DNA from 3 places in the Metabacillus dongyingensis genome. Region 1 is predicted to be linked to each of the others. Evidence: riboswitches for the same ligand, from Rfam matches in the RefSeq annotation. Region 1 holds a riboswitch; each other region holds the start of a gene.
The links. Region 1 has a riboswitch for cobalamin ahead of K8L98_RS13710 (energy-coupling factor ABC transporter permease). Riboswitches for the same ligand answer to the same signal wherever they lie in the genome.
Positions count from the first base shown of each region.

Region 1 (10,052 bases):
TGTTGATCTTTAACACCTGCTTCAGAAGCCACATTTGCTAAAAAGTTAAAATCAACGGGTGCACTTTTGGAATGAACCATCATGACACCTTGTGCTACTTTTGAGAATTTTCCCATCATTCCAACCAAAGATACTTTCTTAATCCCCTGACGTTTACATTGTTTTAAGGTAAAGCCTACGAAATCACCCATTTCAACAAATGCCTCTTCTGCAAGGTCAGGATATTGTTTGATCCCGAATTTTTCACTTCGGCCTCCAGTGGTTATTACTGCGTGATCACACTTACTTGCCCGTGCCACACTTATGGCTTGCACGATGCTTGCCATATATGCAGAACTAGAAAATGGTATAACAGTTCCTCTAGTCCCTAATATTGAAATCCCGCCGATTATTCCAAGTCGCTTATTGAGCGTTTTTTCTGCCATTTTTTCACCATCAGGAACAGAAATAATAATTTTGATCCCTCTTATTAGTCCATGGGAGGATAGTACTTCTTCAGCAGTTTCGTAAATCATTTTCCGCGGTACCGGGTTTATTGCAGCTTCACCGACCGGTACTGGGAGTCCTTCTTTTGTAACTCGGCCAACACCAACACCGCCATCAAGGGTGATACCAGGTTTTTCACACCAAGAAACAGCAGCTTTAATTAAAGCACCATGTGTCGCATCTGGATCATCACCAGCATCTTTAATTGTTCCGGCTTCAGCTAGACCAGGCTCAACGATGCAGCTTTCCATTTCAAAGGTTGCAAATTTCCCGACTGGCAAAAAAATCGTTGCTTCAGCCTGGGGTTCACCTGTAATTAATGCAATTAATGCAGCTTTCGTTGTAGCCGTTGCGCATGCGCCCGTTGTATATCCAGAGCGCATCTCCTTTTTATCTTTCTTTTTTGCTTTTCCATCCATCGTTTAATCCTTTTCAGCTAGAAGAGAGATTGCATTTAGAGCCGCAACTGTAATCGTACTACCGCCTTTTCTGCCTATATTTGTAATAAAAGGTACATCTAATTTTGCTAACTCTTCTTTTGATTCAGGAGCTGAAACAAATCCTACTGGAAGCCCGATGACTAAACTTGGTTTTGCTTCTCCTTCTTTAATAAGTCGAATTAATTCCAATAATGCAGTTGGAGCATTCCCGATTGCAAAAATCCCGCCATCAAATTGCTTAATTGCTTTCCGCACTGAAATGATTGCACGAGTTGTATTTAATCGTTTTGCTTCTTCCATTACATCTTGATCGGAAATATAAACATTCACGCTTCCGCCATGTTTTTCAATTCTCCCTTTACTGACTCCACTTAATATCATTTGAACATCCGCATAAACCTGTTCCCCATTTCGGATGGCATTTATCCCTGCTTTGATGGCGTCGTCATGAAAAAGCATACTATGTCCCAATTCGAAATCAGCAGAAGCATGAACAACCCGCTGAACAATCTTGTACTGCTGTTCTGTAAAAGCATGTTCACCAAACTCTGAATCTATCATGTTAAAACTCAATCCCTCAATTTCTTGAGGCTGTACAGTTAAAGGCTTAAATTCCGTACGAAAATCCATCTTCATTTCCTCCAATGTCTCCATTTATTTTTGGGTTATTTAGAATTTTATTTATATGTGCCAGGATATCCGAAAAATCCGAATAAGCATTTCCATAATTAATCTTTGGTCTCTTTATCATGATCGTTTCAATGCCAAGTTCGATTGCAGCTTCTAATTTTTCATCAACAGACCCTGCTTTTCCGCTTTCCTTTGTAATCATTGTTGTAACTCCATATTGCTTGTAAAGCGCAAGATTAAACTCCTTTGTAAAAGGACCTTGTATGGCAACGATGTCTTTTTGCGGCAGTCCCAACTGCTCACATTTCTCCATATTATCTTTTCTTGGCAGCATCCGGGCAATCACACGAGTGTCAGGCTGATTTAGAAGTTTCTGAGTAAATGTCTGCAAGGTCTTGCTTCCTGTAGTGAGCATAATAACTCCCTTTTTTTCAGCTGCTATTTCTGCTGCTTCCTCATAGCTGTCGACCAATGTTATTCCGTTATTTTCATAGGATTGTGATTCACGTTCATAGCGGATGTATGGTATATCAGCTTCTTTCGCTCCTAATAGAGCATTTTTACTTGCTTCTTCCGCAAATGGGTGGCTCGCATCGACAACCGCATTAAATCCTTGTTCTCTAATAACTCTCACAAAATCCTCACTGGTTAGACGGCCAACATAAACATCTAGTCCAGCCTTCCTCATTTCCATTCCGGCATTTTCAGTAACTACAGTTGTCAGCAGTCTGTATCCAGCCTCTTTTATCTTTATGGCTAACGCTCTTGCATCACTGGTTCCAGCTAAAAATAGAATCATAGTTTTTGTGCCTCATGATGATGGTTGTGGTGCTCATGCTGATGATGGTCATGATCATGATCGTGGTCGTGATGGTGGTGGTGGTGATGATCAATATGCTCCATCGCTTCAATGCGGTATAAACACGTATCACAATTCATTTTCACGTCACCTTGTAATGATTCTTCAATTCTGTCTTTTAAAATTGTTTTTAATCTAGAGTGAAACCCGAAATATCCCGCAAGCTTAAAATCAATACCCGGATGTTCATTTCCGAATTCTTCCATCATATTTTCAAGACGCTTAATTAATATACCGGTGAACAAAAAGTATGGTAGTATAATAATTTTTTTCGCACCTAATTTAATGCAGCGCTCTACACCTTCTTTAATTAATGGATCCGTTACACCCATAAATGCCGGCTCTACTAACCTATAATTTAATTTTTCCCATAGTAAGCGAGCAATTTTATATAAATCACTATTCGCATCTGGATCGCTGCCGCCTCGACCCAGCAAAATTACTGCCGTGTTGTGTTCAGGTTCGGTTATGTTCCCGTCCGCTTCTTCTAAACGATCTTTACAAATTTCTACCGTTTCCTCGTGAATTCCGAATGGTCTTCCGTATGTAAAGTGAACCTCTGGATATTTTACTTTTGCTTCATCAATGGCTGCTGGTATATGAATCTTTGAATGTCCAGCTGCTAATAACATCATTGGAATAATAAAAACACTTGTTGCCCCTTTTTCAATACATGTTTGAATGCCTTGTTCAATTGTAGGTGTTTCAAACTCTAAGAAGCACGTTTCAATTAATAGCTCCCGGTCGAGCTGCGGCTTTAAATCTTCTATTGTTTTTCTTACCTGCTCATTTCCTTCTGAATCCCGGCTTCCGTGTCCAACTAGTAAAACAGCTTTCATATATTTCTCCCCTATCCTCTAATTAGTCTCCGCATGGAGCTGGTTCAATTTCTATCTTCGGTGTCATGTCTCTATAGGTATAGCCCTGAATTTTCCCGACACGTTTAAAGTACTTAAAGAACCTTTCATTCGGATGACCTTTCTCTTTATACTCGTATATAATATTTTCAATAATCTCCACTAGTTTATCTGGCTCAATACCTTCCGCCACAGGCTGTCCTGCATGAGCTGTTCTTCCTACCGTTTTCGCTCCCAAAAACAAATCAAACTTTCCTTTTCTATAAACAATTCCAATGTCCTCGTTTACTGCACCAAAGCACGCCATACCGCAGCCATTGAAGCCAAGCTTCAGCTCTTTAGGCAATTCAAGTCCGCTTAGCTTTTGATGTAACTCTTCAGCATGAGGGATGGAATCCTTTTTCTCGCCTTCGCAGAAATCACAAGCTTTCAGCTGAAAAACATCACCAATAGGTTCTAATAGGAAACCTACACTTCTTAATTTTTGAGTAATGACCTCAGGACTCGCAGTTGGAATTTTTAAATATATTTGATGGTGCGGGGTGTATTCCATTGTCCCCTCATCTCCGACTACCTCAGCGAGAGTTATCATTTGGTCTGGTGTAAACTTCTTATTTGCGATTCCTGGACTTACGGCTAATTCAAAAATCGATACTACTGGATTATTAACAGTCTCGTTTTCCAGAATCCTTTTAGGTTCACCTTCAACTTTACTAAGAGCTTCTAGAGCTAATTGTAAGGAAGCAGCAATACCGTCTATAGTTTTTACTTCAGTACTATGATCAGTTTCATTCTTGCCTTTATGGAGTGCCCATGGTTCATTTTCATGTCTTAAGCGTTCATGCGGTTTTAATCTTTGTTCAGTTGTATTTAATGTATACTTCCTTTGATACCCCCTTGGTGTAATCATTTTATTATCATAAAAAAACGTAGATGAATTCCCAATAACTACAGTCGTCAGCATACCGATATCGTAATCAAGCATATGTGCAAGATCGGTTGTCACAATCTTTTCGCTCTCACGATATGCACTCTTCACCAGCCCAACTGGTGTATCGGGTGATCGATATTGTAATAATATCCTTTGTGCCTCTTGAATTTGTCTTGTGCGGCGTCCACTCTTTGGGTTATACAGAGCTACAACAAAATCAGCTTGTGCGGCCGCTTCAATTCGTTTTTCAATTAGATCCCATGGAGTTAAATGATCACTTAAACTAATCGTGCATGCATCATGCATGATTGGTGCACCAAGAAGAGAAGCACAGGAATTAATGGCTGATATACCAGGGATCACCTCGACACTTACACCTGTTTCTTCTTTCCACCCTTTATCAATTAATACTTCATAGACCAGGCCTGCCATCCCATAAACACCTGCATCACCACTGGAAATGACTGCAACTTTATATCCTTCTTCAGCAAGACGGACAGCCGCTTGAGCACGACTTACTTCCTCGGACATTCCTGTACTAATAATTTTCTGATCGGTCAAGAGATTTTCTATTAACTCAACATATGTTTTATAACCAATGATATAATCGCTCTCTTGTATGGCTTCCTGAGCTCTATTTGTCATATGTTCAAAACTTCCAGGTCCAAAACCAATTACAAGTAACTTTCCCCGCACGTTTGCTCCTCCTTTCAAACTATCAGCCAACATAAACTGCCTGACTCTAAACTAAACGTTTCCAAGATTAATCAGTTTCGATCATATCCAGACATAAATGGCATTCTTGCCGCAGCAGGACAATTCCGGATTCATAACCTTTTTTCAATTGATTTGTTCTTCGTGTTGACGAAAAATTTTAAATATAATAAGTGAACCAACAACGAGTACCCGTTTATGTAAAGTTGTTTGAGAATTTTTTATCCAGCATAAGTTCCCAAGGTATACCTGATACTCTATCTATGCTAATTCCCCATCAAATTCATGCTGCTATTCAGGAATCTCAAAGGATGACAAATTAACGGCTTTATTTTATTGGTTTGGATATTCCGGCTACACACTCTGTGTTTTCCGGAGCAGCAAAACCTTGTTGATCATATTTGTAAATAACGGCTTCTTCTAAAATTTCTTTTCCAGCCAAATGTTTCTGTACGATTTTACTTCCAATTTCCGGAGTAATCGCCTTGTACCATGTTCCTTCAGGATACACAATTACAACACAAGCATCCTTGCATCTTCCGTTACAGCGGGTTCGTGTCGTATGTATCAAGGTATCAAGATTCATATTTGTGACTTCCTCCCTAATCGCCTGCGTAACCTCCTCGCCTCCTTTCCTCATACAGCTGCTGCCATTGCAAATTAATACATGATGTTTCGTTTCCCTCAAATTCCAAGTTGTCATTTTAGCACTTCCAGTCCATTATTTTTTGAAAAATAAAAATGCACCCCTAATAGATAGAGGTGCACAAAAAATACATAGCAAAAGAACATAGCATTTTCTACTACACATCTACCCATAAGCCCGTGGGTATGCGTAAAAGATAGGCAGGTCTCCTGACTAAGGTTCATTGCTTTATTGCGTCTTCCCGAATATTATCAGTGACATTTGCAATAAGCTCCCCATTACAGTGGCGGGTACCGCGACGGCTTTTCACCGTACTTCCCTTTTAATCAAAATCTTGGTAAGATTTTTGAACCTATCTTTTAATTATTTAATTATTATTCTTAATGTTATTATTTCATAAATTTGTCTATTTCGATATTCATATTAAACAAGAATTCAGAAATTAGCAAACTACTTTTTAAAAAATCGGACAACAAAAAAATCCGTCCAATTATTTTGGCGGATAAAACGGAAGCGCTAAATCACATTAAAATAAGCCATTTCCCCTGCTATTCGTTTCACCATTCCCTTGAAGCAAAAGAAACTTTAATACTAAATTTATGAAACTCAGCGCCTCTACATTATTATTCTGTGAGTTGAGGTGGACACTCCTAAAATTAATGATCGAGACAGAATTAGATATATTAAGATCCTTCTCGTGTATGAAAAAACATTTATTATAAAAATATGAAACCTATTTATGCATATAGTTGGATAAAAAAGGACATAAATACCTCTTTTGATCATGCTAAATCATAGAAAAATAAATAGACAACTGCTAAACCTTATAGTAAGGTATAGACAAATTAATCAATCTTAACAGGTGCTGTACATTGAGAATGTATAGCTTAAAAGGGAAGCTCGGTGTAAGTCCGACACGGTTCCCGCCACTGTAAGTCTGAGTGACCTGCATATTGTCACTGCTTTTTATAAAAAGCGGGAAGACGCAGGAAACAATGAAGATGAGTCAGGAGACCTGCCTGTATAAAGAACATAATGTGACCTACGGGAAATAGGGAGGTGTGTGCGAAAGGATATTGCTGTGTCTGTGTGACGGGCTGACAATTGTCTTGTAAGCATTTAAACTCTAGTGGGTTTAAATGCTTTTTTTATTTGAACGCTACTAATTTTAAGGGAGATTGAAGATGAATAAAAAATCATGGCAGGTGTCACTAATCATGGTGCTGGGATTAACAAGTTATTTTTGGCTGAATTCGTACGAAGATGCTTATGCTATGCATATCATGGAAGGTTTTTTGCCTTTTGGCTGGGCGGTTTTTTGGTGGGCTGCAACACTTCCCTTCATACTTGCCGGCTTGCGTTCTATACGTAAGAAGCTTAAAGAAAACCCTGAATTGAAAACAATGCTTGGCCTGTCTGCTGCTTTTGCGTTTGTATTATCTGCCTTAAAGATTCCCTCAGTAACAGGCAGTTGCTCTCACCCAACTGGAGCAGGTTTAGGAGCCATATTGTTTGGACCTGCAGCAATGAGTGTATTGGGTACGATCGTGCTATTATTTCAGTCATTGTTATTAGCGCACGGCGGTTTGACAACCTTAGGTGCAAATGCTTTTTCGATGGCAGTCGCAGGTCCGTTGTTAGCATATGCAATCTTTAAGATCAGCATTAAAGGGAAGATATCGTTTGCGGTTGCTGTTTTTCTGGCAGCTATGCTGGGAGATTTAGGTACATACTTAGTTACTTCAGTCCAATTAGCTCTAGCATTTCCAGCTGAAGTGGGCGGATTTACAGCATCTTTTTCAAAATTTGCAGCCATCTTTGCCTTTACTCAAATTCCGTTAGCAATTAGTGAAGGATTATTAACGGTTATTGTTATGAATTTGCTACAAAAATATAATATGCCCGAATTAAATCAACTGCCTGCTGTTAAGGAGGTTAGGTAAATGAAAAATTTCATTTTGTTTTTATTCGTTATTGTGTTGGCAATTATTCCTTTATATCTCCAAAAAGATGCTGAATTTAGCGGGGCTGACGGTCAAGCAGAAGAATTAATTGAGGAAATTGCACCTGCTTATGAGCCTTGGTTCAGTACAATTTGGGAGCCGCCAAGCGGTGAAATTGAAAGTTTACTATTTTCTTTACAGGCTGCTGCTGGTGCGATTGTCATTGGTTATGTAATCGGATTTGGCCGGGCCAGGAAAAAATATTCCTCTAAATAAATGGCAGAAACAAGGGATCCTAATGTTGAAAATCGATGATTATGCTTATACTAGTGCATTAAAAGATGTTCATCCAGTTGAGAAAGTTGGGTTTGCTTTTGCTTATTTACTATTTACGATCATTACAAAGAATATATGTATTGCTTGTCTAACATTTATTTTGATGAGTGTAGGTATTGTTTTTGGTGCGAAAATACCTTTTTATCATTATATAAAGCTTCTTCTGTTTCCTTCTTTTTTTCTGTTTTCCAGCATAATTGCCATTTTAGTTTCAATTGCTCCTGCGAATGGTGAAAGAATAAATGCAATATGGAGTATTCAAATGGGATCATGGCAACTATATGTTAGCCCATATAGCATCAATCAGGCCTATCATCTCGCTGCAACTGCCTTAGCAAGTGTGAGCTGTTTGTACTTCCTGATTTTGACAACAACTCTTCCCCAGTTGATATGGGTATTAAAAAAAGTAAACCTGCCGACTCTTTTTATAGAATTAGTGGGATTGACTTATCGTTTTATCTTTGTACTGTTGGATAAGATGCATGAAATCTATCTTTCCCAATCCAGCAGGCTTGGTTATCAAAGTTATAGAGTTTGGATCACTTCTATCGCACAACTTATCGTTAGTCTCTTTATTAAATCGATACGTTCTGCCAGAGAATTGCAAATAGCAATAGACAGCCGCGGCGGAGATGAGGGTTTGTATGAAGTGGAATTGAATGTGACGTATAATCGATTTCACTGCGCAGGAATTACTGTTTCCATTGCAGCACTTTTGGCAATAACCTTTATAACACAGATTATTGAATGAAAATGTAAAAGGGGCTACACCAGTGAGATCACCAATTCTTTCATTTGAAAATGTTACATATAAATATCCAGATGGAACTATTGCCTTAAAAGATATTTCATTTTCCATTGAACATGGGAAAAAGATTGCCTTAATAGGCAATAATGGAGCTGGAAAATCAACATTATTCTTGCTTCTTAATGGAATTTTAAAACCAACGGCCGGTTCCATTAAATTTAAAGATAAAAAAATAACATATACACGCAAAGAGATCCGGCAAATTCGTAAACAGGCAGGAATCGTTTTTCAAAATCCTGAGACACAGCTTTTTTCATCAAGTGTTTATGAAGATATTAAATTTGGCCCTAAGAATTTAGGGCTAAATCCTGAAGAGCTAGAAAAAACAGTTAACGAGGCAATGGTTTTAACTGAAACGGAAACTTTAAAAGATAAACCACCTCATTTTTTAAGTATTGGTCAGAAGAAACGGGTTGCATTTGCAGGAATTATTGCAATGAATCCAGAGTTAATGATATTGGACGAGCCAACTGCAGGACTTGATCCCTATTATTCTATGAAAATTATGGAGTTATTGCAAAATTGGAACAATAAAAACCGTACGATATTACTATCTACTCATAATGTTGATCTTGCTTATGAATGGGCCGATGAAGTCATTATCTTAAATAACGGAAAGATTATTGCGCATGGTTCTCCTGCAGAAGTATTTCAAAATGCAGAAGCAATCCAACAAAGTCATTTAGAAAAGCCTTGGGTAATGGAGATTTTTGAAAACCTTGCTGAAACAAAAATTCTTTCACACAAAAATTATCCTAAATCCAAAAAAGAGTTAGTTGAAATAATGAGTACATTAAATAAATGCTAATTTGACAGGGTCACGTTAATAGGTCTGATTTACCTTTATTTATTTAATTAAAAAGCATTCGATGTTCAGGGACATCGAATGCTTTTCTTTAATTTTTCTTAATATACATCGGCAGTTCTGTATGTCCAAGCAAGCGAGCATAAACAAATAGATTTCCTTTATGATTTACTTCATGCTCAATTCCCATTTTAATTAGAGCGGTCCCTGGAATTTTGAATCCGAATACATCTGTTAAATCAATGACTTGATTTAACTCTTCCTCTGTTAACGATTCAAGGATCTGCACCGTTTGTTCCGTATAGAGTTCCGCAAGTTTCAGCAGGTTCGTTTCCGTTATTTCAGCTTCCTGCATGAGCGGCTGTGCATTTCCTGCTTTCACTACAGCTGTAAATTTGTACATCGAAGTCAGCATGTGCGTAATCAGTTTTTCTGTCGTCATGGATGTTTCTGCAGGTTTAAATTCAGGGTTATCATGCTGCATTTTTGATATTAATTCCAGTGTTACAGCTCGGTGTGATAGAAAATGGTTGATTAATTTTGAATTCATTAAATGGCCTCCGGCAAGTTATTTAGCAAATCCCATGAACTGCTTCA
Region 1 is NZ_CP082944.1:2,759,179-2,769,230, forward strand. It holds gene K8L98_RS13680 (cobalt-precorrin-5B (C(1))-methyltransferase) at 1-905, opposite strand, end outside; gene K8L98_RS13685 (precorrin-8X methylmutase) at 909-1,556, opposite strand; gene cobK (precorrin-6A reductase) at 1,534-2,355, opposite strand; gene K8L98_RS13695 (sirohydrochlorin chelatase) at 2,352-3,254, opposite strand; gene cobJ (precorrin-3B C(17)-methyltransferase) at 3,277-4,899, opposite strand; gene K8L98_RS13705 ((2Fe-2S) ferredoxin domain-containing protein) at 5,246-5,620, opposite strand; cobalamin riboswitch at 5,746-5,934, opposite strand; cobalamin riboswitch at 6,409-6,600, shown strand; gene K8L98_RS13710 (energy-coupling factor ABC transporter permease) at 6,748-7,506, shown strand; gene K8L98_RS13715 (energy-coupling factor ABC transporter substrate-binding protein) at 7,507-7,782, shown strand; gene cbiQ (cobalt ECF transporter T component CbiQ) at 7,808-8,593, shown strand; gene K8L98_RS13725 (energy-coupling factor ABC transporter ATP-binding protein) at 8,586-9,458, shown strand; gene K8L98_RS13730 (DinB family protein) at 9,547-10,005, opposite strand; gene K8L98_RS13735 (helix-turn-helix domain-containing protein) at 10,024-10,052, opposite strand, start outside.

Region 2 (10,052 bases), 250 kb from region 1:
TATTTAATGTAACTTGTTTTCCTTGAGGAATATAGATCGTACCTGGGTCCCATCTGTAAGCCTCAATTTCTTTGCCATCTGCTGTTTTTGATTTGAATTCTCCAGTAACCATATGAATCTCTAAGTTCATACTGCTGTTTTCCATTTTTAAAGTAGTGTCGGCTAGAGGATTTAAGTAATACCAGCCGCCAAACCCTGCCAGTGCGAAGAGCGCAGCTCCAATTAAAATCCATTTCTTTTTTATTAAGACAAAACGCATAATTTCTCCTCCAAATCAAATCTATGTTTTCTAATCTATATGTTGATGCGCGGGAAAACTTGTCTATAAGCTTTTAAATTTTTAAAAATGCTATAGGCTAAATAAGGAAATCTATTTATTACAGAAATTGAGAAATGAAGCAGAACGTTTTTTTGTATAAACTGCTTAATATTATCAAATCCTTTTAAAAAAGGAGTTGGATATCATGGAAAGAAAAAAGGATCAACATTTCTCTGCTGCCTCATCAGCCAGAAAACAGAATACTGCTGAAATAGATGATGCTCCTCCAAATCAAAGGGATATTGAAGGAGATTCTGTTGATAAACTCAGAAATCTGGAAGAAGCGAATATTATGTTAAGCGGAGATGAAATAAAGCAGCAGAATGAAAATTTGTGAAAGTTGTATCTTGTTAATAGAATAGCAATTGTCTCAGAGCTGTCTTTAATGCAGCTCTTTTTCTGTTCATTAAAATATTAATTGAATAATCTGATAAATATTTATATAATAATAAAATACTAACTAGTCAGTATGTAATTTGGATTTCGTTAGCTATAGATTTTTTAAAAACGAAATAAATCTTTTTGAACGGATCATAAAAGGAGATGAATCTGCATGAAAGCGATACAATTTAAAGAATATGGCAAGCCAGATGTACTTCGAGTAGTTGATGTACCCGTTCCCCCGCTAAAAGCGGGCGGAGTACTGATAAAGGTGAAGGCAGCTGGAGTGAATTTTGCAGACACCGCTCGCCGTTATGGTCAATATTTAGCAAAAACACCTCTTCCATATATACCAGGAGCAGAGGTTGCAGGTATTGTTGCCGAAGTTTCGCCGGAAGTAACAAATTTTAAACCTGGAGACCGTGTTGTTGCATTAACAGAAGATGGCGGTTATGCAGAGATTGCTTCCCTTGATCAATCTCAGCTTGTAAAGATACCGGATCAGGTAGATTTTAACCAGGCAGCATCCATACTGGGGCAAGGGTTATCCGCATATCATATCCTCAAAACATCAGGACAAATACAAAAAGGCGAAACCGTTTTAGTTCATGCTGCAGCAGGGGGTGTCGGTACATTAGCCGTTCAACTGGCGAAGCTGATGGGTGCTGGTGCGGTTATTGCGACGGCAAGCAGCTCTGAAAAATTGAAACTTGCTGTATCCTTAGGCGCTGACGATGGGATTAATTATACAGAAGATAATTGGCATAAAAAGGTGTTATCGAGTACTGGAGGAAAAGGGACAGATATCATTCTGGAAATGGTAGGGGGAGACATTTTCAAAAATAGTTTGAAATGCATGGCTCCAAATGGAAGACTTGTTATCTATGGCCGAGCAGGGGGAAAGGAAACATTATTCGATCCAGCAGTGCTTATGCAGCGCAATATCAGTGTTGTAGGTTTTTGGTTAGTGCATATTCTTAAAAACCCTCAGTTATATAAAGAAAGTGTTGAGGAATTATTGCAATATATAGGAGAAGGAAAGCTGCAGCTTGTTATTGGAGGAGCGTTGCCTTTAGAAGAAGCCAAACGCGCTCATGAACTATTAGAAGGACGAATGACCAAGGGGAAACTCGTTTTGAATCCTTAAGACAGCTCATCATTCATAAGTTTTCTGATAACTTATTTGAATGAAGCGGAAGGAGAAGTGATTCCTGTTGCCAATTGCGAAGAATAATTCTGTAAACATTCATTATCGAACTTGTCCATTGTGTGAAGCTACATGCGGTCTGGAAATTCATACGCAAGGAGAGGAAGTTGTTCACATTAAAGGTGACAAGCTTGATCCTTTAAGCCGCGGCTATTTATGCCCAAAGGGATATAGTTTAAAAGAACTGCATTCAGATCCTGATCGCATAAGTAAACCCATGATGCGCCATGGTCAGGAATGGAAGGAAGTTTCATGGGAAAAAGCATTCACAGAAATCAGTAACAGGCTGAGGTCAATTATTAAAAAGCATGGCAGGGATTCTGTAGGGGTTTATTTAGGCAACCCCAGTGTCCACAACCTATCAGGTCCCTTGTATACACCAATATTTCTGAGGTCGCTGGGAAGTAAAAATATTTTTTCAGCAAGCACTCTAGATCAGATTCCAAAACAGCTTTCGTCTGAAATCATGTTTGGAAATGAAGCAAATCTGCCGATTCCTGATATTGATCATACAGATTATCTGCTCATGATCGGTGCAAATCCGCTTGCTTCGAATGGCAGCTTAATGACAGCTCCAAATATGAGAGGAAGATTGAAGGCACTTCAAAAGCGCGGCGGAAAGCTGATTGTCATCGATCCGGTTCGTACAATAACAGCAAAACAAGCTGATGAACATCATTTTATTCGTCCTGGCACAGATGCTTTGTTTCTATTTGGGATGATTTTTACATTATTTGATGAGGATTTGGTCAACACTGGAAAACTGACAGACCTTATTAATGGAGCTGATGACCTGAAAATGGCTTCACAAGATTTTACTCCTGAAGCTGTATCTTCTTTTTGCGGAATTCCATCAGAAACCATACGTCAGCTTGCCCGTGATTTAGCCGCATCTTCAAAAGCGATTGTTTATGGAAGAATGGGAACCTGTACACAGGCATTCGGTACAATGAACAGCTGGCTTATTGATGCAATAAATGTGCTGACTGGCAATTTGGACAGGGAGGGAGGTGTGATGTTCCCGAAACCTGCAACAAGACGAGCGCTGTCTGGAAAAGCCAGGAAAATTCGCTATGACCGCTATAAAAGCAGAATTAGGAATTTACCAGAGGTATTAAATGAACTGCCAGCCTCATGCCTTGCAGAAGAACTGGAAACACCCGGATCCGGACAAATTAAAGCTTTCATTTCCATCGCAGGAAATCCTGCATTATCTGCACCAAACAGCAGCCGTATTCAGCATGCGCTGGAAAAAACAGAATTCATGGTCAGTATCGATTGCTATTTAAATGAAACAACTCGTCATGCACATGTGCTCCTCCCCATTCCGACACCCTTAGAACGATCACACTATGATCTCATCTTCTCAGGTTTTGCTATAAGAAATATCGCTCATTTTTCAAGTAAGGTTTTTGATTTGCCTGCAGAGAAAAAAGATGAATGGGAGATTCTTCTGCACTTAGCGGCTGCTGTAAGTGAACAAACGATAGACGGAGATCCTGTTAAAGCTCTTGATGATATGTCCCTGCAGCAGCTGATTAAACATGAAATAAGGAATCCAAACTCTCCAATTTTTGAGGAGGGCTGCAGCAAAATCATGGGGATGCTAATAGATAGAAGGGGCCCTGAACGATTACTGGATTTTTATCTGCGTGTAGGCCCTTATGGAGAACATTTCGGAAAAAATCCCGATGGGTTAAGCTTATCCAAGCTTCAGGCTCATCCCCACGGCATCGATTTAGGTGCACTGCAGCCGAGGATTCAAGAAATCCTTCAAACTCTTTCAGGAAAAATCGAATTGGCTGCACCTTTATTAATAGAGGATGTAAAGCGACTGCGTAAAATGATGAAAGAGTCAAAACCTGATACATTGCTATTAGTAGGGAGAAGAGATTTGCGCAGCAATAATTCTTGGATGCATAATCTTCCTGTACTCGTAAAAGGAGAAAACCGCTGCACGCTTTGGGTTCATTCTGTAGATGCGGGACAATTGAAGCTGCTAAAAGGGGATAAAGCTATAGTGAAATCCCGTACAGGAAAAGTAGAAGTGATCGTACACGTTACTGAAGACATTATGCCTGGAACGGTGAGCCTGCCTCATGGATGGGGCCATAGCCTAACTGGAACTCGTCTGCAGACAGCAAGCAAACATGCTGGTGTAAATGTTAATCTTTTAACGGATGAACAAGTAATAGATAAGCTTTCCGGAAACGCTGTCCTTAATGGGGTACCTGTAATGATTGAAAAAAAAGACTAAAGGTATGTCAAATATGACTTACCTTTTTTTGCTTTGTGTGTGAATCTAACTAATTTTAAAAAGGATTACTTTTCCTCATTAAAGAACTCGTTATTAAAAAGATCATAAGCTTCATCTTCCGTTTTATCCTTTTCATGCAGGGAGGAACCCGAGCAGCTGTTTTTTCTTCTGCGATTTAAGTCTTTAAATTCTGCTTCAAGAAATTCTGCCTGATGGTGTGAGAGCTTAATCGTTACTTCATTGTTATTTTCATCTGCAGCTTTCAAAAGAACATAGCTATCTACAGAATCACGTAATGTGACATTGCTGAGTGTCAAATTCATATTGTTCAGTTCATATCTTGCTTTCATAGCTGAAAGGAACCTCCAGTGGTCATTTAGATTATATATACTATTTTATAGGTATGGAAAGAAAAGCACAACGAAGCTGATGAATTAATGAAAGAGAACAAGCGAAAGACTCTGCTGGACAAAATGTAACATTTCATCATTATTCTTTTTACATAACGAAACATGTAATAAGAGGATTTTTCCTATACTATTAATACAGAATATTCTACTAATTATTAAGGAGGAATATTTTTGGCTGATAAAACTCTGACAATAAACAAAGCACGGCTTGAAGAAAGAATAAATGCCCTTGCACAGATAGGAAAAATCAGTGAGACCGGAGTTTGCAGGCTTGCCCTGTCTCCAGAAGACAAAGAAGCAGTCGAAACAGTAAAAGGCTGGATGGAAGAAGCAGGATTAACAGCAAGAATTGATCACTTTGGAAATTTAATCGGACGGCTTGAAGGAAGGAATCCTGAAGCTCCCGTATTAATGATTGGTTCACATATTGATTCACAGCCGTATGCAGGCAGATTTGACGGTGTAATCGGTGTTTTAGGTGCACTGGAGGCCGCTCAAACATTGAAAGAGCTGAATATTACTCCCAATATGCCAATTGAAATCGTCGCATTTTGTGATGAAGAGGGCTGCCGTTTTAATAAAGGGTTGTTTGGAGTAAGGGGTATCCTCGGCAAACTGGAAGAAGGGGAGTTAGACCGGACAGATAAAAGTGGAATCACTCGAAAAGAGGCATTGATTGAATTTGGATGTGATCCCGAAAAATTTAAGGACTCAGAATATCCTTCTGGAGGCATTTCCGCATTTATAGAGCTCCACATTGAACAAGGGCCGATTCTTGAAGCAAAAGATACACCTGTTGGAATCGTTACAGGAATATCAGGACCATTATGGCTGACGGTAGAACTTGAGGGCTTTGCAGGACACGCAGGATCTGTTCCCATGCATATGAGGCAGGATGCGCTTGTAGGAGCTGCAAAAATTGTTGTTGCCCTTAATGAATTAACAAGCGAGGATGTCACTGCGCCTACAGTCGGTACAGTCGGAAGCATGAAAATCTTCCCAGACTCGCGAAATATCATTCCGGAAAAAGTCAGCTTTACAATTGATTTAAGAGATATTGAGATTGAAAGACGCGATTTTATTGAAAATCTGCTGAGAAAAAAAATCCACACAATTTCTGAACTGCATGGATTAACTTATACCATTTCAGAAGATACAAATAGTGAACCGCGGTATTGCTCTGAAAGAATCATGAAGATAATGAAAAATGAGAGTTCACATATCGGACTGAATCCGATTGAATTGATGAGCGGACCTTTTCATGATTCATTAGCGATGTCGTACGAATGTGAGTATGGGATGATCTTTGTCCGCTGTAAAGACGGTATCAGCCATAATCCTAAAGAGTATTCAACGATGGAGGATATCTCAATTGGAACGGAGCTATTATACAGAACGGCTATGAAAATGGCTTTAGATTAAATAATGAAAATAGTAATGGTAAAGCTATATAAAGAGCGCCAAAGTGGATAATTATTCATTTTGGTGTTTTTTGATAGAAAAATACCGGCCTTTAGAAGCAACTTGATGTATTTTAATACATCCATGTCAAATAAGGCAGCAATTTCTTTTGACTTAAGATTCCTTATGAATCATAATCAAAATGGAAAAAGTCAGACAAAGAATACATAAAAAAGATTGAAAGCGGTGTATCGAAATGAAGAAAAAAATTGCTCTATCATGGAGCGGCGGCAAAGATGGCTGTATGGCACTGCATATGCTCATTGGCCAAGGTCATGAAATTGCATGTCTTATAACCACTGTACCTATTGAGCTAGAGAGAACGTTCGGACATGGCGAGAAAATGGAAGCAATACTAAAACAAAGCGAAGCCTTAGGTATTCCTGTGCATTTTATTAGATGCACATTTAAGGGATATACTCAAAGTTTTATAGACTCACTTAAAGATTTGAAGAATAAATATCAACTTACTAGCGCAGCTTTCGGAGATTTATATCTTGATGAACACCGCAGCTGGGGAGAAAATACGGCAGACTCAGCTGGCTTAGAAGCACTGTATCCGTTATGGATGAAGAAGGATGAAGCTGCGCAAGCCCTTCAAGATTTTGCAGATAGCGGATACAAAGCAGTCATCATCAGAACTCAGGATAATGTGCTTGATGACACATGGCTCGGCCAGGAAATTGATCAGCAGCTAATAGAAAGAATGAAGTCCACACCGATATGTCCAATGGGTGAGGCAGGAGAGTATCATACCTTTGTGTATGATGGGCCGCTATTTAAAAGACTGATCAAACTGCAATTTGGCGAGAGAATTCAAATGGAAACAACAACTCGCCTGGAGCTGGAGGATTTAAGCCTAATCGAGAAATAGCCTGACTTAATGAGTTCATTTTCAGCTACAAAAAAGAAGTTGATGACATTTCCAGATTTATAGATTACAATGAACAAAAAATATGATTTCTTTAAAAGTGCCTGATGAGATCAGGATAATAGGGAAACCGGTCAGAATCCGGTGCAGCCCCCGCTACTGTAAGCGCAGATTCAGTTGAAACGCCACTGACTTTTCAAGTTGGGAAGGTTCAATAGAAAATGAAGCGCAAAGCCAGGAGACCTGCTTTTAATGATTGATTGCTTGTTTTTCGGTGGGAAGAATAAGTCAGGTACCCTTAGTGTGTATGACTTTGCTTATTAAAGGCCTTGACTGACTTCCATTCAGTTCAAGGTCTTTTTTATGTTTATAGACGAAAAGAGGAGATGAGTGAATGACAGGGAAAGATCAAAAAGGAAGATTGCTTGTTTATACGGGTAATGGCAAAGGAAAAACAACAGCATCCATCGGTCTTGCTGTCCGTGCGATTGGAAGAGGTATGAAAGTATCCATCCTGCAGTTTATAAAATCACCTGAGAGAACCTACGGTGAAAAAAACGTGCTTGAAAAACTCAACGGTGCTGAAATCCATCAGCTTGGAGCAGGATTCACTTGGACTAAAACACCAGATGTGCACCGGAAAGCTTTAAAATCAGCCTGGCAAATCGCCAAGGAAAAGATTTTGAGCGGAGAGTATGATGTCGTCATTCTTGATGAAATCAATAATGCGCTTGCTATTCATACGTTTCCGATCGATGACGTGCTGCCTATTGAGGATGTCATACATACGATTCAAAACCGCCCAAATCATGTTCATATTGTTTTGACAGGAAGAGATGCAAAGGATGAAATAAAGGAAATCGCTGACCTTGTGTCTGTTATCAATGTGGAAAAGCATTACTACGAAGAAGGTGTAGATGCCATCTATGGAATTGAATACTAATGAGCCAAAATCATTAAAACTGATGATTCAGGGTACACACTCAGACGCTGGAAAAAGCATGTTCGTTACGGCACTATGCCGGATATTTCGAGAGGACGGCTATAGAACAGCGCCTTTTAAATCACAAAATATGGCTCTGAATTCTTACATTACCAGTGATGGCAAGGAAATAGGCAGAGCTCAGGGAATTCAGGCCGAAGCTGCCGGAATTGAAGCCACAACTGATATGAATCCGATCCTAATTAAACCTTCAAAAGATATGGAGTCTCAGGTCGTTTTTCACGGGAAGCCCTATGCAAATATGAAGGCATCCGAGTACAGAGAGGACTTTTTCCAATTAGGTCTTGAGGCGATTAGAGAATCGCTGATGAAACTGTCGGACAAATACGAGGTCATTGTGATAGAAGGAGCAGGTTCTCCTGCAGAGGTTAATTTAAATGACCGAGAGCTTGTCAATATGAGAGTAGCAGCAATTGCAGAAGCTCCAGTGATTTTAATCGGAGATATTGACAAAGGAGGCGTTTTCGCCAGTCTGGTCGGGACCCTTCAGCTCATTAGCGAGTGTGACCGGAAGCGGATTATAGGTGTCATCATCAATAAATTCAGAGGGGACCTTTCACTGCTTCAGCCGGGATTGGACTGGTTTGAAGAATATACGGGGCTGCCGGTACTTGGAGTTGTTCCATTTTTGCCTGACCTTGAAATAGATGGGGAAGATTCCCTTGTTTTAAGCCAGTATTCAAATGGTACCAATCACGATGCAGAACTTGACGTAGCTGTTCTTTCATATCCGAGATTATCCAACTTTACAGATATCGATCCGTTAAGACTGGAGCCTGATGTGAATATCCGTTTTGTTAAAAAAGCTGTGCATTTTGGAAATCCTGATCTCATTATTTTGCCTGGAACCAAAAACACAGCTGAAGACCTGCTGTTTCTTAAGCAAACAGGACTCTTTGACAAAATAAGATCTGCTTATGAAAAAGGAACTCAACTAGCAGGCATTTGCGGAGGCTATCAAATGCTCGGCGAAAAGCTGATGGATCCAAACGGCGTTGAATCAGATCATCAGGAACTTGGTGGACTTGGTATTTTCCCTGTAAATACAACCATCTTATCCGAAAAGAAAACCATCCGCTCTGAGGGCTATTGCTCACTAAAAGATTTTGGCAGAATTTCTTTATCAGGGTATGAGATCCATATGGGACAAACAGCATCAACAAGGAAAGCAGAACCTTTTTCAGTCCTCTCCGGAACAGAGGAAGGCTGTACCGCTCGAGATGGCCAGGTGTTCGGCACGTACTTGCATGATGTTTTTCATAACGATGAATTCAGATGGCTTTATTTGAATAAGCTCCGTCAGAAAAAAGGCCTGAAGCCGATTGAGCGCTCGCTCCGCTTTCGTGCTTTTAAAGAAAGCGAATACGACAGACTTGCTGCCCACGTTAAAGGCTCTATTCAAATGAAAAAGATATATTCAGCAATGAAAACGTTTTTTTATAAGGAGGTGAAATAGAAATGATTGATATTTATCAGCAGATAGATGCGATAGAGCCTGTCAGTAAACAAAAAGGGATTGAAGCATTAGCCTACATACATTCCTTAACAAAGCCAATGAACAGCCTTGGTGAAATAGAAAAAATTGCTGTGCAGCTTTCAGAAATCACAACTGATGTAAAACCTGAAGTATTTCCCCCGGGTGTAATCGTCTTTGCTGCAGACCACGGAGTAGCAGAGGAAGGGGTCTCTGCCTATCCTCAAGAGGTGACTGCTCAGATGGTAAACAATTTTCTGAGCGGAGGGGCAGCCATAAACGTTTTTACAAAACGGATAAATGGGTTACTGGAAATCGTAGATGCAGGAGTGAAAACAGATATTCCGGGAGTCCGTTCTGAAAAGATCGGCTATGGAACAAAAAATTTCGCGGTTGAACCTGCCATGACAAGAAAGGAAGCAATCCGTTCACTGGAATTGGGAATGGAAAGGGCTGAAGCTATGATAAAAAATGGCGCAAGGCTCCTGATCCTAGGAGAAATGGGCATTGGCAATACAACATCAAGCAGTGCCATTGCAGCCGCCCTGAGCGTGTTAAAGCCTGAGGATATCACGGGAAGAGGAACAGGAATTGAGTCGAAGCAGGTTGCTTATAAAGCCGAGGTTATTAAAAAAGCTCTAAATAAGCTGAAGCCTGACGCCAATGACC
Region 2 is NZ_CP082944.1:2,513,851-2,523,902, reverse strand. It holds gene K8L98_RS12560 (cupredoxin domain-containing protein) at 1-259, opposite strand, end outside; gene K8L98_RS12555 (hypothetical protein) at 465-656, shown strand; gene K8L98_RS12550 (quinone oxidoreductase family protein) at 873-1,847, shown strand; gene K8L98_RS12545 (molybdopterin-dependent oxidoreductase) at 1,915-4,164, shown strand; gene K8L98_RS12540 (hypothetical protein) at 4,230-4,514, opposite strand; gene K8L98_RS12535 (M20 family metallo-hydrolase) at 4,746-5,996, shown strand; gene K8L98_RS12530 (Dph6-related ATP pyrophosphatase) at 6,232-6,909, shown strand; cobalamin riboswitch at 6,988-7,171, shown strand; gene cobO (cob(I)yrinic acid a,c-diamide adenosyltransferase) at 7,301-7,849, shown strand; gene K8L98_RS12520 (cobyric acid synthase) at 7,833-9,365, shown strand; gene cobT (nicotinate-nucleotide--dimethylbenzimidazole phosphoribosyltransferase) at 9,368-10,052, shown strand, end outside.
Region 2: linked by a shared signal. The riboswitch ahead of cobO (cob(I)yrinic acid a,c-diamide adenosyltransferase) and the one ahead of K8L98_RS13710 (energy-coupling factor ABC transporter permease) in region 1 are both predicted to bind cobalamin.

Region 3 (10,052 bases), 1.9 Mb from region 1:
ATTTTTCAATGTATTGTTTTTTTTTGATCGTGTAAACCACCCTTTAGAAATTTCTGTTTTTTACAAAATATCATAAGTCTATTCGAGTGAAAAATATGGGAAAAGATAAAAAACGATTCATATATTATTACTATCGCTAGTTACTGCAGTATTTATTTGGTCAGTTATTACTAATAAAATAGACACCATACCCTGAAAATAAATAAACAACATAGATAAAAGGAGAAAGGTACAATGAAAACGTCAGGAGAAAGCTTAGAAAATATATTAGGAGTACATCGTAAAGCAAGGCGTAAAAATCAAATGTATTATTTAGAGAACAGCTTTAAAAATCCCATCGTGCATAGGGAGATAAATGGGGATAAGATATATGTCCCATTAAATATGGAAAGAGTATGGAATCAGATTAGTTAAAAAAAGCAAACTCTTTTTTCAGAGTATCACAAGCAAAATGCAGATTAATAACGATAAGGGATTACTTTGTAAAAAGTCGGTTTTTTCGACCGTCAAAAGTAGCTATATTTTTGTCGAAAACATGTATGATTATTATTAGTTGTAACAGTAATCTGTCTTTTATCAATAGAAAATTTTGATTCGGTTTTTACCGGTTCCAATTCTACACATAAAAATGCCTACATTGTAGTAGGCATTTTTATGTGTACTGAAATTCATTTGTTTTTTAAAGGATTTTTGTAAGGTACTAATTCCTTTGAAAACTCTGTTATAGCTGTAGCGTTTGGCATTTGGCCAGCTGTTCGGGTTCGAATATTATTCATTACATTTTGAACAGGACGCAGCATATTTCTGTTTCGATTTCTGCCTAATCCAAATGCGGTTGCACTAACTCCAAGACCTAATAAAGACACCCACATCATGCCTCTATTGTTTCTTTTCCTGCCAAACATCTTTAAAATGTTTTGTCTTCTCCCTGTATTTAAAAGCGCGCTTATCCAGTTATTCATTCTCAAGCACTTCCTCTTTTTATATTTGGAAAGCAAAAACTTTTCCTTTCCTTCATCTAATATTTGCTATCATGGATTTGATGATGCTGGCAATGTTTTGATATGGACTAATTTCATAATCAATTCTTGAGGTCTTATGTAGGCTGATGAGGCTCTGGAACATGAGAAAGTTCATTCAATTGTGATGCAGTTTACTGCAATAGTGTTATCAATGCAGCGCTGTTGATTGCTGGAGGCGAAGGTGGTCTCGAAGGTTACGTAAAAGGAGCAGGAGTTGATTAGCGCCTTCACCTGCCCTACACGAATAAGGCGGGAAATGGTTTAGTCCTTTGTTACAGAAGGCGGCTTTTTTATGACATCCACATTATCACCTGTAACGTAAACTTGTGCTGTTTCTTTTTTCAGCTTTTCCTTTATTTGTTTTATTTCTTCAATTTGTCGTTTTGTAACCAATACTTTATTTACTTGCACAGGGTGTTTGTTTATTTCAACTTCTTCTTCTTTCAGAGGAATTCGAAGTTCCTCCCCATTTCCTGCCTCTATTACCAATTCTTCACGCTTAATAGGAACAGTGAACGTTTTCTGTTCTTCGACGACTTCTTTATGAACTTTAACCTCCCCCGTTTGTACTCGTTTTTTTTTATATCCAGCTGCTCTTCTCGTAATTGAAGCGTTTGTTCTTTAATTTCATTTGTTTTTTTAGTCGGTTTGTCGATGTTCCTTCTCGAATTCATTGTATAACTAATTCCGCCTGCGATTGCTCCTATAACGAGTCCTGTAACGATTGTAAAACCTGTTACCCAACCGATTATGCTACCGATTATCGCACCAATAGTAATATACTTTCCCATAGGACCTCCTGAAGTTCTTTTATATATATGAGGATGGAAAGAAACCTACTTAACTAGAAGTTAAGTAGGTAGGCACAATTAGTCCTCTTTTATAATATCTGTATTACCATGCGATTCAACATCTGCAACTTCTTTCCGAAGTACGTCGCGTACTTGTTCTGTTTCCTGAACCGAACGTTTATGAGCAGAGACTTCACCAGTGACGACCGTATGCTTTTCTACATCAATTTTTTCAGCAGTTACTGGAATGTGAACCGTTTCTTCCTCTGTAATTGGTTCATCTGTTGGTTCGTGATCAACGGCTCTTTGTTCAATAACGACTTGATCATGTAAAACAGGGACATTCACTGATTGTTCTTCCTCAACAATGTCCTTATGAAGCGTCACATCACCAGTCTCCACACGGTGTTTGTCGATGTCCAATTCTTCAGCACGAAGATCAAGATGTACGTCTTCTGCTGCAAATTCTGTATCGGCAGTGCGATCTGCTTCACGTACCTTTTTTCGAGTTTCCTTTTGAGTTCCTTCTTCGTTAAATAAATCAAAAAAGCCCATGATGAAAACCTCCTAAGGGATGTGCTTGGATCGTACAAGTAGTAATGTTACCTGTGTGAGTGAAAATATGCGCTTGAATTTTGGTGCCTGTTTCTAAAAAGGCTTTACTTAGCCATTTGGTATTTTACATCCAATGTTTTATTTGGGATACATTTTGATTAAACTTTTAAAAAACCTCAGAGTCGTTAGCCTTCATCCTCGATTAACGCGCCCGATTGTTGAAGATCATCTTAGAACATCAACGCTGCATAGATATTCCCTGAAAGCCCCCGATTGTTGAAGATCATTTAGTTTGTCTTACCGAAGAATAGCGCCCTTAAATGGAATAACTATAAGCTCTCTGGTAAATGATATTTATACATTTCTAATACATCTGTTTGTTCTTTTAACACAGCTATTGTTTTTGGATGTGGTTCCCTATAAATAATAGGATAATCCTTTTCATCAAACTTCTCTTGGGGCGTAAAAGCTAATTTTTCTTTATCAATTGAAAATTGGGCTTCAATTCCCTTTTTATTTCCACGAGCGTCTAGCCTTTGCCATTTATTAAGTGCTTTGAAAAAGACAGCATTCAAAGCATGAATACAGTACCCTTTTTCTGGTGTATCAAACAACATCAAACGTTGATAACAGAAACCAGTTGGTATTCCTTGTGAACGTAATAAAGATGCTAGTAAATGGGATTTTGCATAGCATATCCCTTCTTTATAGGTTAATACATCTGATGCCTTACACGTAACTCGTTTCCCTTGGATATCCCACGAATGAGATATTTCATCTCGAACAAATTCAAAAGCAACCTCTGCCTTTTCAATTTCAGATTGAGATGGATTAAATAGTTCATCTACTTTCGACTTTATCAAAGGGTTAGAATAATTAATCTCGTTTAATTCAAGCAAATAATCTTCTAAATTCTCACTTTCACATATTAGATACACTAGCTCCACTCCTCAATCAATTATTGTGATGCTTGCCCAAATCGAGTCTCTTCTTCATAGAAACAACTTTAATATTTATGCCGTTTGGCTTATGTACAACTTCCTCATCATAGATTCCATACCCAGTTGAACGATATAACTTTATATTTTTAGGCACAGTCATACGAACTTTGCAAAATATCGTAGTTACTCCTTTTTTTATTGCGGCATCTTCTAAAGACCCTAATATTTTTTTCGCAATACCAAGACCCTGTTTTTCTGGAATTACTGATAGTCTATAAAAATATAAACCGTCTTCTTTTAATTGAAAACGAACCATTCCAACAGGCTGATTATCAACATAGCTAATTAAACCCTGCTCACCGTCTTTTAAAGCAATTACTACAGATTGTATAGTTTCCTCCAAAGCACTTGAGGGTGGTACTTCGTCTTTATATTCCATAAATGCCTTGATCATTAAGTCGTGTATTATCGGTGCATGCGATACCTCAGCAAATTTTACCTCCAAGTTAAATCCCTCCCTTTTATGTTATAAATATACAATTGATTGTATATTTAATCAACGGAGAGATATAACTTTACTATCTAAAAATTCCTCTCTTATTCAAGAATATAGCCCGATTGTGAATGGAGTGCTTCTTACATTGCGATTTGCTGTTTTGCACCTCTGACCAGAACCCGTTACTAGTTAAGCTTGCTCTTTCTTTTTATTGGGCTTCTCATTCTTTGTAAGGGTAAAGTCATTCAATTTCTCCTATAACCCGCATCAGCACTCCTTCAGTCTTCAATCCAGCAAAGCTGCTTCAGCTGTCTTACTCTATTGTGTCTCTTTAGTGACTTATGGAAAAAAAAAGCGTTCATTGGCAAGTATTATACCGGTTTCCGCAAGTGAAAATTGTATTCATGAAAGGAAAAGTCCATATTAGGCAGCTATATAATATTTCTCATTGAACAGAGGACTAATTGCTTACTAATTTCTCCAGTTGACATAAGTTAATAGATTGATATAATACTTTTATGCGCAAAAGCATAAAAGCGTTTAAGTATAAAAGGAAGGAATTAGAATTAATGAATCATCCAAAAACTGTTTCATTTGCATCATCAGTTATGATTTTCATATCCATGATTGCCATTATACTGATTAGTTTATTTTATTTAAAAACAGAGCCGCACTTGCCGCTTATGCTTTGTCTCGTCCTTTTAAGCGGAATTGCTCTCATCTATAAGTTTTCCTGGAAAGAAATTGAAGAAGGTCTTGTTAAGGGAGTTCAGTCAGGTGTACAGCCTATTATCATTTTGGCTTTAATTGGAATTTTGATTGGTGCCTGGATGTTCAGCGGAACGATTCCAACTGTTATGGTTTATGCATTAAATCTGATTGAACCAGGATCGCTGCTCATTCTCTCGCTTATTTGCTGTACGATTATTTCATTATTGGTTGGAAGCAGCTTTACAACAGTCAGTACAGTTGGAGTTGCTCTAATGGGAGTTGCTGTTGCCGCTGGGATTCCTGCCCCATGGGCTGCGGGAGCGGTTATTTGCGGAGCATGCTTCGGAGATAAGATGTCGCCAATGTCTGATACGACAAACTTTTCAGCAGGTGTTTCATCAGTCAATATTTTTACGCACATTCGTCATATTTCTAAAACAACAGGCCCTGCCTTTTTAATCACAGCCATTATTTTTTGGTATTTAGGGACAACTTTAACCATAAATGCTGCAACCTTGGCTAATATTGAGGAAATCATTTCTGTGATGCAGCAGCATGTGCAGATAAGTGCTTGGACGTTAATCTCTCCCCTTATAGTGATTGTTCTCGCTATGACAAGAGTTCCCGTCATTCCTGCTCTTGCAGTTGGAGTTGCCACGGCATGTGCAACTGGAATCTTATTTCAGGATCATGCCACTTTTGCCCAATTCTTAAATGTTCTTCAAAACGGCACAACTTTCAGCATTGAACAAGAAATGGTTCAAAATATGCTGAATCGCGGCGGTCTGCAGTCCATGATGTGGTCCATCTCACTTATCATGATCGCCTTTGCTTTAGGTGGATTAATGGACAAGCTGCAGTTGATTCAAACACTTTTGAACGGTTTGATACGTCGGGTAAAAACAAAGGGCCAGCTTATCCTTGCAACGGTTTCTTCTTCAATAGGAGTCAATTTAGTTACAGGTGAGCAATACTTATCCATTTTTATTCCCGGTCAATCCTACAAGGGAGTTTATGAAAAACTGAATATCAATAAAAAATATCTATCAAGATCCCTTGATGATGGCGGTACACTCTTCAATCCATTAGTTCCATGGGGGGTCAGCGGAGCCTTTTTCGCACAGACTCTTGGTGTTGACGCCATCGTATACATCCCATTTGCATTATTTTTATGTCTTTCTCCTTTGTTCAGCATTTTGTACGGGTTTCTTCCTGAACGTAAAAATAACGGGAAACCAAACTTAGAATCAATTGCATCATAATAAAAAAAGGAAAGAGCTATAGCTCTTTCCTTTTTTATTATGATCCTGAAAATCTTAATCTATCATTTCCTCAAACAATCGCTGAAGTTCTCTCGTAACCGGACCCGGTACTCCCCCATTGACTTTCATTGAGTCAATCTCAATAACTGGAATGACTTCACTGGTTGTTGAAGTAATAAAAGCTTCATCAAGGTTTACAAGATCATCTGCTTTGATCATTTCTTCGATTAGCGTTAAACCGTTTTTTTCACACAGTTCAACGACCTTCATCCGTGTGATGCCATTTAAAATCAAGTTATTGGCAGGATGAGTATAAATCACACCGTTCCTTACTCCGTAAAAATTGGATGAAGAGCCTTCCGTTATATGCTTGCCCCTGTGCAGCAGAGCCTCATATGCACCATTTTCAAAAGCTTCCTGCTTTGCAAGGACATTCCCCAGCAAATTCAAACTTTTAATGTCACATCGGAGCCAGCGGACATCCTCCATCAAATGCAGTTTAATTCCTTTTTCCTGTTCTGCTGCAGGTTTTGAACAGGGAATTGGATAGGCCACAATTTGAGGCTTAACGTCTTGCCCGGGGAAAAGGTGCTTCCTCCCTGTTACGCCCCGTGTGATTTGCATATAGACCGCGCCGTCCTGCACTTGATTTTTCCGAAGCAGCTCATTAAGCATCGCCGTTAATTCCTCTGCTGTATTCTGCAGTACAATCTTAATCTCTTTTGCACTTCTGACAAATCGCTCCATATGCTCTTTCATCGCAAAATATGAGCCATTATATACTCTAATAACCTCGTACACACCATCCCCGAATTGATATCCTCTATCCTCAAAGTCAATGGATACTTCGTTTTTCTGTTTAAATTCACCGTTTAAAAGTATGTACATATGAAGGCTCCTTTATTTAGATTGAAAGCTGTTTTCAAAAATAAATCGGATCGAATAAATGTGATTGAATGAAAAACTTCCTCTCCCTATGTTATGATGAAACACGCTGGTCTGTAAAATGGTTTTACATTTTTATTTGAATTTCAGAAGATTTAAGTTGAAATTTCTTTTCCTGTCCATTATGATGAAATTAGCCAAGAACACAACATATTGATATTTAATCAAAACTACAATACTACATATTGAAAAACAACAGCGAGCAAAGGTGCCAATTTATTGGCTTAAAAGGGAATCCGGTGCAAATCCGGAACTGTCCCCGCAACTGTAAGTGTGACGAACTGGGATTACCACTGTACGAGATTGAAGTATGGGAAGGACTCAGCGAAGAATGATCACAAGTCAGGAGACCTGCCATTTGATTGCTAGATAGTTTCGAATTCTTCGGGGACTGAGGAGATGGAACGATGGTTAATAACAGGACTGCTTTCACCCTGTTATTCTATCGTTTGATCCGCTCATGATCCCATGAGCGGATTTTTTTTAGGCATAAAAATTCAGGCTCCCCGTTCAGAACTAGAAGCTGATAATGGCGCTTGCGCTTTTTTATTATTTTTTAGGAGGATGTCAAATGGCAACCACAATGGCAACTATTATTTTTAATGAACTTACACTTGAGAAATCCCCATTTTCAGAAAAACGGATTAAGAATTTCATAGATGAAATCGGACACGACTTTAAAGAGCTTGACCTGGATGATTACAGCACAAGAATCATCCAAAGCATCGATGGCCGCAGTGAATATACAACATCCCAAATCTCCAATCTCCTTATTCTCGAAGGCCTCTCCAATATTAGTGAGCTTGAGCCTCAATGGACTTACTTTTGTGCTCGCATTTATCTAAGAAAGCTTTATAAGGAAGCTGCATTCAACCGCAATCAGCATAATGGATATGATTCGTTTGTGAACTTAATCCAAACACTCACTGATAAGGGCATATACAGTCCGCATTTGCTTAACGCCTATTCACATGAAGAAATAGAAAGCCTCTCTTCCATCATTCAGCCGGAAAAAGACAAGCTGTTTACATATATTGGACTTCGCACTCTGTCTGACCGCTACTTAGCAAGAGATTTTGATAAAAAAATATTTGAACTGCCTCAGGAACGTTATTTGGTCATTGCCATGACGCTAATGGCCAATGAAAAGACAGAGCACCGTCTGCAGCTTGTCAAAGAAGCTTACTGGGCCCTCAGCAATTTGTACATGACCGTTGCTACACCGACGCTTTCAAATGCCGGCAAGCCTGTTGGCCAGCTGTCGAGCTGTTTTATAGATACAGTAGATGATAGTCTGCAAGGAATCTTTGACAGCAATACAGATATTGCAAATCTTTCAAAATCAGGCGGAGGCATCGGAGTTTATTTAGGAAAAATCCGCAGCCGCGGAAGTGACATCAAAGGCTTTAAAGGGGTCTCATCCGGTGTCATCCCATGGATGAAGCAGCTGAATAATACGGCAGTAAGTGTAGACCAGCTCGGTCAAAGGAAAGGAGCCATCGCTGTCTATTTGGATGTGTGGCATAAAGATATCTTTTCATTCCTGGATTCAAAGCTGAATAATGGCGATGAGCGTTTAAGAACTCATGACTTATTTACAGGTGTCTGCTTGCCGGATCTTTTCATGGAGCAGGCGGAAAACCGCGGCGACTGGCATTTATTTGATCCGCATGAAGTCCGTAAAGTGATGGGGTATTCCTTAGAAGATTTTTACGATGAAGGAAAAGGTTTCGGCTCCTTCCGCGATAAGTATTGGGAATGCGTCAATCATCCTGATCTATCTAAACAAACCGTACCTGCTATTGAAATTATGAAAGGCATCATGAAAGGCCAGCTTGAATCAGGCACCCCATTCATGTTTTATCGTGATGAAGTGAATCGCAGCAATCCGAATTCACATAAGGGCATGGTCTATTGCAGCAATCTGTGTACAGAGATAACTCAAAATCAGAGCGCAACGACAATGGATGAGCAATTCACAGAAGACGGAAAAATCATCACCGTTAAAACGCCGGGTGATTTTGTTGTCTGCAATCTGTCATCTATTAATCTTGCAAGAGCTGCCGCTGATGAAGTGCTTGAGCGTCTTATTACCATCCAGGTCAGAATGCTCGATAACGTGATAGATCTGAATGACATACCTGTGATGCAGGCTAAACTCACCAATCAGAAATACCGTGCAGTCGGCCTTGGAACATTCGGCTGGCATCACCTGCTTGCTTTAAAACGTCTGAAATGGGAAGACGAAGAAGCCGTACAGTATGCTGACAAGTTATATGAAGAGATTGCCTTTTACACGATCCAGGCAAGTATGAAGCTTGCTGCTGAAAAAGGAGCCTATCCAGTTTTTGAGGGATCAAAATGGCATACCGGAGAGTATTTCGAAAGCAGAGATTACACTTCGGAAAATATGCCATGGGATGAATTAAAACAGCAGGTTATGGAAAAAGGGCTTCGCAACGGCTACTTGATGGCTGTGGCGCCAAATGCTTCTACCTCCATTCTTGCTGGCAGTACAGCGAGCATCGATCCAATTTTCCAAAAAATGTACTCTGAAGAGAAAAAGGATTATAAAATACCTGTTACTGCTCCAGATTTAAATGCCGAAACCACATGGTACTATAAGTCAGCCTATTTCATTGATCAAATGTGGAGCATCAGGCAGAATGCCGCAAGACAAAAGCATATTGATCAATCGGTTTCGTTTAATTTTTATGTACAGAACACGATAAAAGCAAAAGAATTGCTGAACTTGCACCTATCAGCCTGGAAGGCAGGTTTAAAGACCACCTATTATGTCCGGTCTACTTCAAGTGCCATAGAAGACTGTGAGTCTTGCGCGAGCTAAAAGGAGAGAAAAATCATGACACATTCATTGAAAGCAAGGTCAATTATGGATGCAGGGGCACCAAACCGGTCCACAGCCATTATTAACGGCAGCAGCTCCAATGTATTGAACTGGGACGATGTTTCCTATCCCTGGGCTTACGCAAAATATAAAAAAATGCTGGCAAACTTCTGGACACCCTTTGAAATTAATATGTCCGGCGATATTAAGCAGTTCCCTCAATTATCAAAAGAAGAGCAGGATGCTTTTCTGAAAATCATCGGTCTGCTCGCACTGCTTGACAGCATCCAGACCGATTATGCAGGAAAGGTCTCGGAATATATAACAGATTCAAGCATTAACGCATTGATGATCATGCTCGCACAGCAGGAAGTCATCCATAATCATTCATACTCTTATGTTCTGTCAAGCATTGTTCCGAAGCATGTGCAGGATGAAGTATTTGAATATTGGAGAAGCGAACCCATTTTAAGAAAACGGA
Region 3 is NZ_CP082944.1:898,328-908,379, reverse strand. It holds gene K8L98_RS04610 (hypothetical protein) at 235-414, shown strand; gene K8L98_RS04605 (hypothetical protein) at 669-962, opposite strand; gene K8L98_RS04600 (YsnF/AvaK domain-containing protein) at 1,284-1,628, opposite strand; gene K8L98_RS04595 (YsnF/AvaK domain-containing protein) at 1,892-2,368, opposite strand; gene K8L98_RS04590 (transglutaminase-like domain-containing protein) at 2,698-3,306, opposite strand; gene K8L98_RS04585 (GNAT family N-acetyltransferase) at 3,323-3,814, opposite strand; gene nhaC (Na+/H+ antiporter NhaC) at 4,375-5,778, shown strand; gene dat (D-amino-acid transaminase) at 5,833-6,666, opposite strand; cobalamin riboswitch at 6,914-7,096, shown strand; gene K8L98_RS04570 (ribonucleoside-diphosphate reductase subunit alpha) at 7,295-9,571, shown strand; gene K8L98_RS04565 (ribonucleotide-diphosphate reductase subunit beta) at 9,587-10,052, shown strand, end outside.
Region 3: linked by a shared signal. The riboswitch ahead of K8L98_RS04570 (ribonucleoside-diphosphate reductase subunit alpha) and the one ahead of K8L98_RS13710 (energy-coupling factor ABC transporter permease) in region 1 are both predicted to bind cobalamin.